DNA from 3 places in the Lysinibacillus sp. NPDC096382 genome. Region 2 is predicted to be linked to each of the others. Evidence: riboswitches for the same ligand, from Rfam matches in the RefSeq annotation. Region 2 holds a riboswitch; each other region holds the start of a gene.

Region 1 (3,288 bases), on a different contig from region 2:
ACGGGTACGTAGTGTAAAGAACATCATCGCTAATGAGAATGAAGCTCCCCCTGCTAAGCCTAGTAGCACCATCCACAGTACAGCGAGGCTTGTCCATTCCATCACTACTCCGATAAAGCCAACTAAGTAAAATACCGTAAACATTAATACGAGAGGACGTTGAGATGTCATTTTACTAGCGAAAATAGGCACAGCTAAAGCCATTGGAACTTGTGAAAATTGCATGATGGAAAACATCCAGCCTGCACGATCTGCAGCTAAGCCTTGTGATATATATATTTCAGGAATCCAAGCGGCAGTTGTGTAGAATAATAATGACTGAAATCCCATAGCTCCCGCCACTGCCCAAGAAACAGGTGATTTCCATAATGCTGTACGTTCTTTCGTAGTCTTAACAGTCGGTTCAGGCTTATTAAATTTCAACTGTGGAATCCAAATTACAATGGTTAACACCACAAGAACAAGTGAGATTGCCAGTGCACCTTGCCAACCAAGTGATGAATTGGCAACAGGATAGCTAATGCCAGCACCGAGTCCAGCCGTCAAATTCATCGACATTGTGAAAAATGCCATAAGTAAACCTACGTGATAGGGAAATTTCAATTTAAGTAATCCTGGAATTAGTACATTACCGAATGAAATGGCTATACCAATTAGCATCGTACCAAATACGAGTAAACTAGTTGTGCCAAGGGAGCGTAGTACAATCCCTCCCCCTAAAAGAACAGTTGATAAAAATAATGTTAATTCTAATCCAACTTTACGTGCGACAACTGGAGCGAATGGTGAAATGATTGCAAATGCTAGCAATGGGATCGTTGTTAGAAAGCCTGCTAGTATATTGGATATGCCGAGGTCTTCACGAATAAAGGAAATAATTGGTCCAACAACTGTTAGCGGCATCCGTAATGTCGAGGCAATACAAATTACTCCGATAACGAGTAATAAGGTTGTGCCTTTCCAGTTAATTTTTCTGCTAGGATAAGTATCGGTATGTTCATGAGTAGTCAAATAAATCCCCCCTGGGTAGAACAATTTGATTGAATCACTATACCACTTTATCATACAAATAAAAATAGTGGAAAATTCGTAAAATATAGAATATTAATCGATATATTGAAATGCCATAGGTCGTATGTTAAAATAATATCCATCATAAATTTAATATTTAATGCCTCATGTTTGTATTGAGGTAGAGGTCGCGGTATTTAAGAGTATGTTAATGGAAATGACAAGCATTAGAGAAATTAGCTGAAAGGAAATACTGCCGAAGTGTGAGGGGACTTGAAAACCTTATGCTGGGGCTGTCTCCGAAAGGAACAGAACTGTCACGTTTGAACAACGTGTTGAGCTATCATTTTGAAGGAACAGAGGATTTACTTAGCCATCACAGCAACGTTCATGTGATGGCATTTTTTTCGCCTCTTAAAAAAGGAAGGAAGCTATATCGTGAGTGAAATAAAAGTCAATCAGCTCGGTCATAAAGCACCGAAGCTGAAAAAAGAATTAAAAAGCCGTCATATTACAATGATTTCATTAGGCGGTACAATCGGTACAGGACTGTTTTTAGCTAGTGGTGGTGCCATTGCGCAAGCAGGCCCTGGTGGTGCACTACTCGCTTATGCATTAATCGGTATCATGGTGTATTTTCTAATGACGAGCTTAGGAGAAATGGCAGCTTATATGCCATCATCAGGCTCTTTTAGTACGTATGCTACAAAATTTGTAGATCCAGCTTTAGGTTTTGCACTTGGTTGGAACTACTGGTACAACTGGGCAATTACAATTGCAGCGGAAATTTCTGCAGTCTCATTAATTATGAAATATTGGTTCCCAGATAGCTCATCAGCACTTTGGACTGTTTTATTTATTGCTGTAGTTTTAACGTTCAATCTATTATCGGTAAAAAGCTATGGTGAGAGTGAATATTGGTTTGCAATGATAAAAGTTGTAACAGTAATCATTTTTATTATCATCAGTTTTTTTATGATTTTTGGTATTTTAGGAGGACAAGCTCCTGTAGGCTTTACGAATTTCTTCATTAGTGATGGACCATTCCACGGAGGTCTCCTTGCTACATTTGGTATTTTCTTAGCTGCTGGATTCTCGTTCCAAGGGACAGAGTTACTTGGAATAACAGCAGGTGAAACGGATGACCCTGGTAAAAATATTCCGAAAGCCGTTAAGTCTGTTTTCTGGCGAATTCTTTTATTTTATATTTTAGCGATTGCTGCAATTGGGATGCTGATTCCCTTTACAGACGCACGTTTATTATCAGAAGATATTGCTGTTTCACCATTTACACTGGTGTTCGATCGTTTAGGAATTGCCTTTGCTGCATCATTGATGAATGCAATCATTCTAACGGCAATGCTGTCAGCAGGGAATTCAGGGCTTTACGCATCGTCACGTATGCTTTGGCAATTAGCGGTAGATGGACATGCACCGAAAATTTTCACTAAACTAAGCCGTCGAGGTATCCCGATTTACGCATTACTGGCGACTTTAGCTATAGGCTGCCTAGCATTTTTAGCTTCATTCTTTGGTGATGGTGTAGTCTATATGTGGCTTCTAAATGCTTCAGGGATGTCTGGCTTCATTGCCTGGTTAGGTATTGCATTTAGCCATTACCGTTTCCGTCGAGCATTCGAGGTACAAGGCTTAGATCCGAAATTATTGCCGTATAAAGCAAGGCTATTCCCATTCGGCCCGCTATTTGCCTTTACGGTTTGTATGATTGTTGTTATTGGACAAAACTACAGTGCCTTTATGGGTGAAACAATAGATTGGTACGGAGTCCTTGTCTCATATATCGGTATTCCACTGTTTTTACTGTTATGGTTGGGCTATAAAATTAAGCATAAAACAAAAATGCTTCCATTAGAGCATTGTGATTTAAAAGTCGAACAATAAAAAATAAAACTGTCCTGTGAGTCATAGAAAATGACTTGCAGGGCAATTTTTTTAGTTAAATAATAAATTTGTAATTCTAGACGTACAATCAAAATACACCAAGTGAACGATTAATCTTTAAGCGCCAAAACCTCTTATCCCCATAATTGCAATCATCGATCCGTAGATGACAAGAACAAGTAAAATGATGAGTAATCCTAAATATTTAGAAATACCTGTTTGTTTTGTTGGAATTCCAGATATCCCAAAATATATACACATTACCCAAAGTAGAGCACCTAAATAAAAGTAAATCCCGAAAATGCCATTTGCACTTAATGAACTAGCATAAAACAATAACAACCCGATAATACAAAATATTATAGAAAAAAACCC
Region 2 (3,288 bases):
CCAATATCATCTATTTTGGTCATTTCATTCTTCAGCTGCTCTGTTGAATGAGCTCCTTTGGCCAACAACTCCTGAACCATTTCACCTTTTGAAATGGATGATTCCATTTCTTCTACAAGTAGTAATGAATGCTGTTTTATTTCTTGAATGTTTGCATTAACATTTTGCTCAACCGCAAGCATCTCCTCTGTATTTGACGACATTTCTTCACTCATTGCTGAAATATCCCCTACACTCTTAGAGACATTTTGAACCTTTAAAGCCGTTTGAAAATTAATTAACTCCATATGCGCTAGTACAAAATCTAAAATCGCATTTTTCACATCAATGCTTTCCTGCTCAAGTTCCAATTCCAGAATTCGCTTTTTTAATATTTGTATTTCTAAATCGTTGTGCATCTCAACACTTTCATCCATTGGCTTTTGAAATAAACCGAATAACCCCATACAAACTTCCACCTTCCCCTTGGTAAAACATGTCACATTTTATTATATAACAATAGAATTGGATAAAATATTAAATTGATGTGAACAAAAAAGATGTGCCTTTTACTGGCACATCCTTTTCAATATTATATGTAAAGCGCTTGTTCAATTATCCCTTGCATTCTGTCACTTTCTTATTTCTACCCGTCGTTTTGGCTGCTCTATCCACGCCCCGCTAAAAAGTGACTTAAAACCGCATTCATCTCACCTGAGAGACTTCTATACCTGTCGCTACGCTTTCGGTACAAAAGACACTTCCTGAAATAAATTAAATTCATCATGTAATGCATTTGCTGCACGAATCATTTCGTCCTGAGGTACAACAACTGACACTTTTATTTCAGAAGTACTTACCATTTTTACAGGGATATTTTCACGACGTAGACGATCAAACATCCTTGCAGCCACCCCTGGATTAGATACCATCCCCGAGCCAATAATAGAAACCTTTGCTAAGCCAATTTCAAAATCAGCAAAACTAAACCCTAGTGATAATTTACTATCTTCTAGAACACGTAATGCTTCAGCGAACTCCTCTTTTAAAATAGTAAATGATACCGTCGGCTTTAAATCATCAATTATTGCTTGTACGATTATATCGACGTTTATGCGATTTTCTGCAAGGATTGTGAACATATTTGCTAAAGAAGCATTAGAATAAGCATCATAACCAACTGTTAAGCGAATAACGTCTGACTCGTAGGCAACACCACGTACAATTAAATTTTTTTCCATTTCAACTTCCTCCTTCAATAAAGTACCTACTGTATCTATTTCGCTCGAGCGAATGATAACTGGGATTTGAAACTTCTTTGCTAACTCTACAGCTCGCGGGTGTAAAACTTGTGACCCTAAGTTTGATAGCTCTAGCATTTCATCATAGGAAATTTCTTTTAGTTTTTGTGCCCCAGCAACATGACTTGGATCAGCTGTATAGACGCCATCCACATTCGTGTAAATATCTACTCGCTCCGCATTCAATTTTGCTGCAATTGCTATAGCCGACGTTTCCGCGCCACCTTTACCTAACGTCGTAATATTTCGTGAATTATCGATACCTTGTTCCCCAGCAACGATAACGATTTTTCCCTGTACAAAATGCTCTTCTATTCGTCTAGCATCTATCTCATCAATACGGGCATTACTATACATAGCATCGGTTTCAATGCCTGCCTGCCAGCCCGTTAATGACACGGCATCATATCCTTTCTCCTGTATAGCAATTGCCACTAATGTACTTGTAAGTTGTGAGCTTGTTGAAAATAGTGCGTCTAGTTCACGCTTAGATGCATTGTCTGATAAATCACGAGCCATCTTTGCTAATTCTTTAGCCATACCCCTCATAGCTGTAGTGACAACGACAACATCAAAACCTCTTTCCTTTTCTGCAATCGCCTTTTTCGCAACATTTTGAATGTGCTCTGTTGATGCGAATGCAGCACCACCAAATTTCATCACAACTCTCGCCATCTTTATCATTCTCCTTCGTATTCAATCATTTCGCTGGTTATAAAGTAGCTATACTTTTGCAGCTTTTCACAAAAATATCCCTACAAAAGCAAATAGCGCCTAACAGCCTTGAAAAAATGTTGTTTCGAGAAAATCTAAAAAGGCAGCTCTCACATAACGTGAAAGCTGCCTATAACATGTACAATAAAGTAACTTGCGCATGTGTGATAGCTCTCCGAAACGTTTAGAATCGACAGTCTTACATCTCTTAAATGTAAAACCAGCACAGCATCGGAAACAACGATGCTCCACTTCGGCAAGTTCCCCTTTCATACATTTTCACCGGACTTGTTCGTCCTCGTATGTACTACTCTTGAACCTTGCACCTCTATCATCACTAAATAGTGATCGTATTTAATTTGAACCTTAGTGAAGAAATTCCCAATTTAATAAATAGAAACTACTAAAAAAGTATATAACATTGCTATATTGAAAAGCTATGTTATATACAACCTTAGCATACGCCAAATCCTTTGACAATGTATCTTATTGAATATCAATTTTGCCTTGGCGTAATTAAGTTCGGAGGCTTTGGGCCAGCAGATATTTTTTGCGCGAAAGCGAAGCGGCAGCAGCAGATATTTTTTGCGCGAAAGCGAAGCGGCAGCGCAACAGCAAGATGTTGGTCACTCAGTCGTTGCCACAGTACGTGGCGTTTTTAGACTGAGTTCCTCTATTTTAAGTAGGTGTTTATACACCCATTGAAAAGGAATTCCATCTGCACTCATCCCACCACCTTTAGAGGTGGGAGTTTTCTTCTGGATGAAAATAATCATAAATAATGCTAGCAAGATTAGCAGGCATCCCTGCTTCCTGTAATGCTTGCACACTTGCCTCGCGAATTTTTTTGACAGAGCCAAAATGCTTGAGTAATTGTTGTTTTCGCTTCGGACCAATGCCCTCTATATTATCGAGGACAGATTGTATAGCATGTTTCTCATGCTGCTGTCGTAAGAAGGTAATAGCAAAGCGGTGTACTTCGTCCTGTATTCGTTGTAGTAAGTAGAATCCATCGCTTGTTCGCTTTAACGCAATTACTTCAGCTGGATCACCAAATAGAAGCTGTGACGTATTATGCTTTTCATCTTTTGCTAATCCGGCAATTGGAATGACAAGGCCGAGTTCATCCTCTAATACTTCTCGCGCGACTTCCATTTGCCCCTTGCCACCATCTATTAGTACTAAATCCGGTAAAGGTAGACCATCTTTTAATACGCGTGTGTATCGACGGCGAATTACTTCTTGCATCGCCCCGTAATCATCATGCTTGGCAGCTGTACGTGTTTTGTATTTT
Region 3 (3,288 bases), on a different contig from region 2:
GTATCCTAATGTAAAAGAAATCGTTTGGGTACAAGAAGAACCTAAAAACCAAGGTTCTTGGAATTATGCGTTAGAAACATTACACGACCTTTCAGAAGGTAAAAAGCTACGTTATGTAGGCCGTCCTGCAATGAGCTCGACTTCTGAAGGTGATGCAGATTCTCATAAAGCAGCTCAAGCCGCACTTGTAGAAGAAGCAGTTGCTGAGCCTGTAAAGGTTAAATAATAATAACATATTAATTTTTGAGAGCCGGGCTACTTGCTAAGGCAGTAGCCCTTTTATGTGCATAATGCACGTTAATTAAAGGAGGAAATGAAAGTGGCTGAAATTAAAGTCCCTGAATTAGCAGAATCGATTACAGAAGGTAGTATCGCACAATGGGTAAAAAAAGTGGGCGATCGCGTTGAAAAAGGTGAATTCATCGTTGAACTTGAAACAGACAAAGTAAACGCTGAAATCATTTCTGAAGAAGCGGGAGTTTTAACTCAAATTTTAGCTGAAGAAGGCGATACGGTACTTGTTGGTCAAGTCATCGCAGTAGTAGAAGCTGGCGAAGGTGCAGCACCTGCTCCAGCGGCACTAGTTGCAGCAGCTCCAGCTCCAACAGCGCCACAAGCGGCACCTGCTCCTGTTGCAGCAGCTCCAGTTGTAGAAGAAACTACTGGTGAGCGTGTAATCGCATCTCCTGCAGCTCGTAAACTAGCTCGCGAAAAAGGTATTGACCTTGCTGCTGTATCTCCAGTAGATCCACAAGGCCGTGTACGTGTACAAGACGTAGCAGCTCATGGTACAGCTCCAGTAGCAGCACCACAAGCAGCTCCAGCAGCACCTAAAGCAGTTGCAGCTGTAGATGAGTCACGTGTAACAATTGAAAAAATGAGCCGTCGTCGCCAAACAATTGCAAAACGCTTACTTGAAGTAAAACAATCTACAGCAATGTTAACTACATTCAACGAAGTAGATATGACAAACGTTATGGCTTTACGTTCTCGTAAAAAAGACCAATTCTTCGAGTCAACTGGCTCTAAACTTGGTTTCATGTCATTCTTCACAAAAGCTGTAGTTGCAGCACTTAAAAAATACCCATATGTTAACGCACAAATCTTTGGTGATGAAATTCACTTAAACAACTTCTTTGATATCGGTGTAGCTGTATCAACAGAAGAAGGTTTAGTAGTACCAGTTGTACGTGACGCTGACCGCAAAAACTTTGCTGAAATTGAAGATTCAATTGCAGACCTAGCGAAAAAAGCACGCGACAAGAAATTAGGTTTAGCAGATCTTCAAGGTGGCTCATTCACAATTACAAATGGAGGCGTATTCGGTTCATTAATGTCTACACCTATCATGAATGGTACACAAGCTGGTATCCTTGGTATGCATACTATCAAAAAACGTCCAGTTGAAGTGAATGGTGAAGTAGAAATTCGCCCAATGATGTACTTAGCACTTTCTTATGACCACCGTATTATCGATGGTAAAGATTCTGTAGGCTTCCTTAAAACTGTTAAAGAACTACTTGAAAACCCAGAAGATTTATTATTAAATTCTTAATTCCTGAGTTTATAAAGCCCTGCGAACAATGTTTGCAGGGTTTTTTTCTTTTTTGAGGAAGCGATGGATAGCAGAGCTGAATCGACGGATAGAAGAACCAAGGTGACGGATAGCATTGATAGCGACGGAGACTCTTTCGGCAAAGCGGCAGTCTTAATGATTTTCACCCTTTTCAAAGGAGTAAAAGGCATTTAAAGGAATGAAAAACCCTAATATTGTAATTAGTCAGAAAAGTAATAAAATTATCTTGACGAACTTATTAACTTTATAGTAGTATCTTAATATCAATTAAATATACAAACCTCACTTTTAATTATTGTGAGGTAGAGGCGCGGTATTTATTAGTTCATTGTTGAGTTCAAGCAAGCGAAGACGCAATGGAGAAGGAACTATCGCCGAAGTATAAAAGGAGCTCGTACTTTTATACTGGGTCTGCAGTGAATAAGTGCAGGACTGTCCTAGTAAATTATTTTCCAGGTTTACTAGGTTGTGCTATCTCGAAATGATGGAATTATAGTGAGGATTTGGGCAACTGTTAAAAAAAGTAAGACCTAAGTTCAGTACTTAGGTCTTTTTTGGTACAGTTGTCTTATTTTTTTACAGAAAAGGGGAATGTTACATGAAAAGACAATTGTTAGTATTAATGTTGACTGTCATGACTGTAATTTTGCTAGCAGCTTGTGGTGCTGGTGACAAAAAGGCTACGACGTCATCTAGTAATGACGGCAACAAGACGAATACGGAAGAAGGCGGTGGCCAATTTCGTGTTGGGATGGAAGCAGGTTATGCTCCGTTTAACTGGACACAGCAGGATGATGCAAATGGTGCAGTGAAAATTGCGGATAATGCAGAATATGCCGGTGGTTATGATGTGCAAATGGCGAAAAAAATCGCTGAGGGCTTAGGAAAAGAATTAGTTATCGTTAAATTGGAATGGGATGGCTTAGTACCAGCGTTACAATCCAATAAAATTGATGCAATCATTGCTGGTATGTCACCTACTAAAGAGCGTAAGCAAACAGTTGATTTCACTGAAAACTACTATACATCTGATTTTGTTATGGTCATAAAAAAAGGCAGTAAATATGAAAAAGCAACTTCTATCCAAGATTTTTCTGGTGCTAAAATTACATCACAATTAAATACATCGAACTACAATGTCATCGATCAAATCAAAGATGTAAAAAAACAAACTGCAATGGATAATTTCCCGGCGATGCGTGTTGCATTAGAAGCTGGAAAAATTGACGGCTATGTAGCAGAACGTCCAGAAGGTATTTCTGCTGCTGCTGCAAATGATAAGTTCACGTATGTGAAGTTTGAAAAGGGCTTCGATACAGATATTTCAAATACATCCATTGCAGTTGGTTTACGTAAAGGCGATGCAGATCTTGAAAAAATAAATGAAGTCTTAAAAGGTATTTCTGAAGCTGATCGCCAAAAAATTATGGAAGAAGCCATTCACCAACAACCAGCAGCCCAATAACATGATGGCACGGGCTATCTATTAGTCCGTGCCATATATTACAATTTATACAATAAGAATCTCTCAAAATAATAATAATGTCTTTGCTAAATGTTTCATAAAATAAAAGAAACAAAGGCTCCAGAAAAGACACGATACTGTAACGAACAAGCAACACGACGTAGTTAGGAGGAACATCATGAGTTTTGAATGGATTATTTCTATTGTTGAGAACAACTGGCAAATGTTTTTACGAGGTACGTATTAT

Evidence for each region. Region 2 has a riboswitch for lysine ahead of ACIQZA_RS08300 (aspartate kinase). Riboswitches for the same ligand answer to the same signal wherever they lie in the genome.
Region 1: linked by a shared signal. The riboswitch ahead of ACIQZA_RS24515 (amino acid permease) and the one ahead of ACIQZA_RS08300 (aspartate kinase) in region 2 are both predicted to bind lysine.
Region 3: linked by a shared signal. The riboswitch ahead of ACIQZA_RS05580 (transporter substrate-binding domain-containing protein) and the one ahead of ACIQZA_RS08300 (aspartate kinase) in region 2 are both predicted to bind lysine.

What each region holds. Positions count from the first base shown of each region.
Region 1 is NZ_JBIWFC010000030.1:3,589-6,876, forward strand. Features, by position in the region: gene ACIQZA_RS24510 (CynX/NimT family MFS transporter) at 1-1,011, opposite strand, end outside; lysine riboswitch at 1,186-1,362, shown strand; gene ACIQZA_RS24515 (amino acid permease) at 1,450-2,913, shown strand; gene ACIQZA_RS24520 (hypothetical protein) at 3,031-3,249, opposite strand.
Region 2 is NZ_JBIWFC010000004.1:76,801-80,088, forward strand. Features, by position in the region: gene ACIQZA_RS08295 (methyl-accepting chemotaxis protein) at 1-446, opposite strand, end outside; gene ACIQZA_RS08300 (aspartate kinase) at 717-1,955, opposite strand; lysine riboswitch at 2,155-2,333, opposite strand; gene uvrC (excinuclease ABC subunit UvrC) at 2,733-3,288, opposite strand, start outside.
Region 3 is NZ_JBIWFC010000002.1:367,319-370,606, reverse strand. Features, by position in the region: gene ACIQZA_RS05590 (2-oxoglutarate dehydrogenase E1 component) at 1-226, shown strand, start outside; gene odhB (2-oxoglutarate dehydrogenase complex dihydrolipoyllysine-residue succinyltransferase) at 320-1,555, shown strand; lysine riboswitch at 1,872-2,058, shown strand; gene ACIQZA_RS05580 (transporter substrate-binding domain-containing protein) at 2,175-3,041, shown strand; gene ACIQZA_RS05575 (amino acid ABC transporter permease) at 3,220-3,288, shown strand, end outside.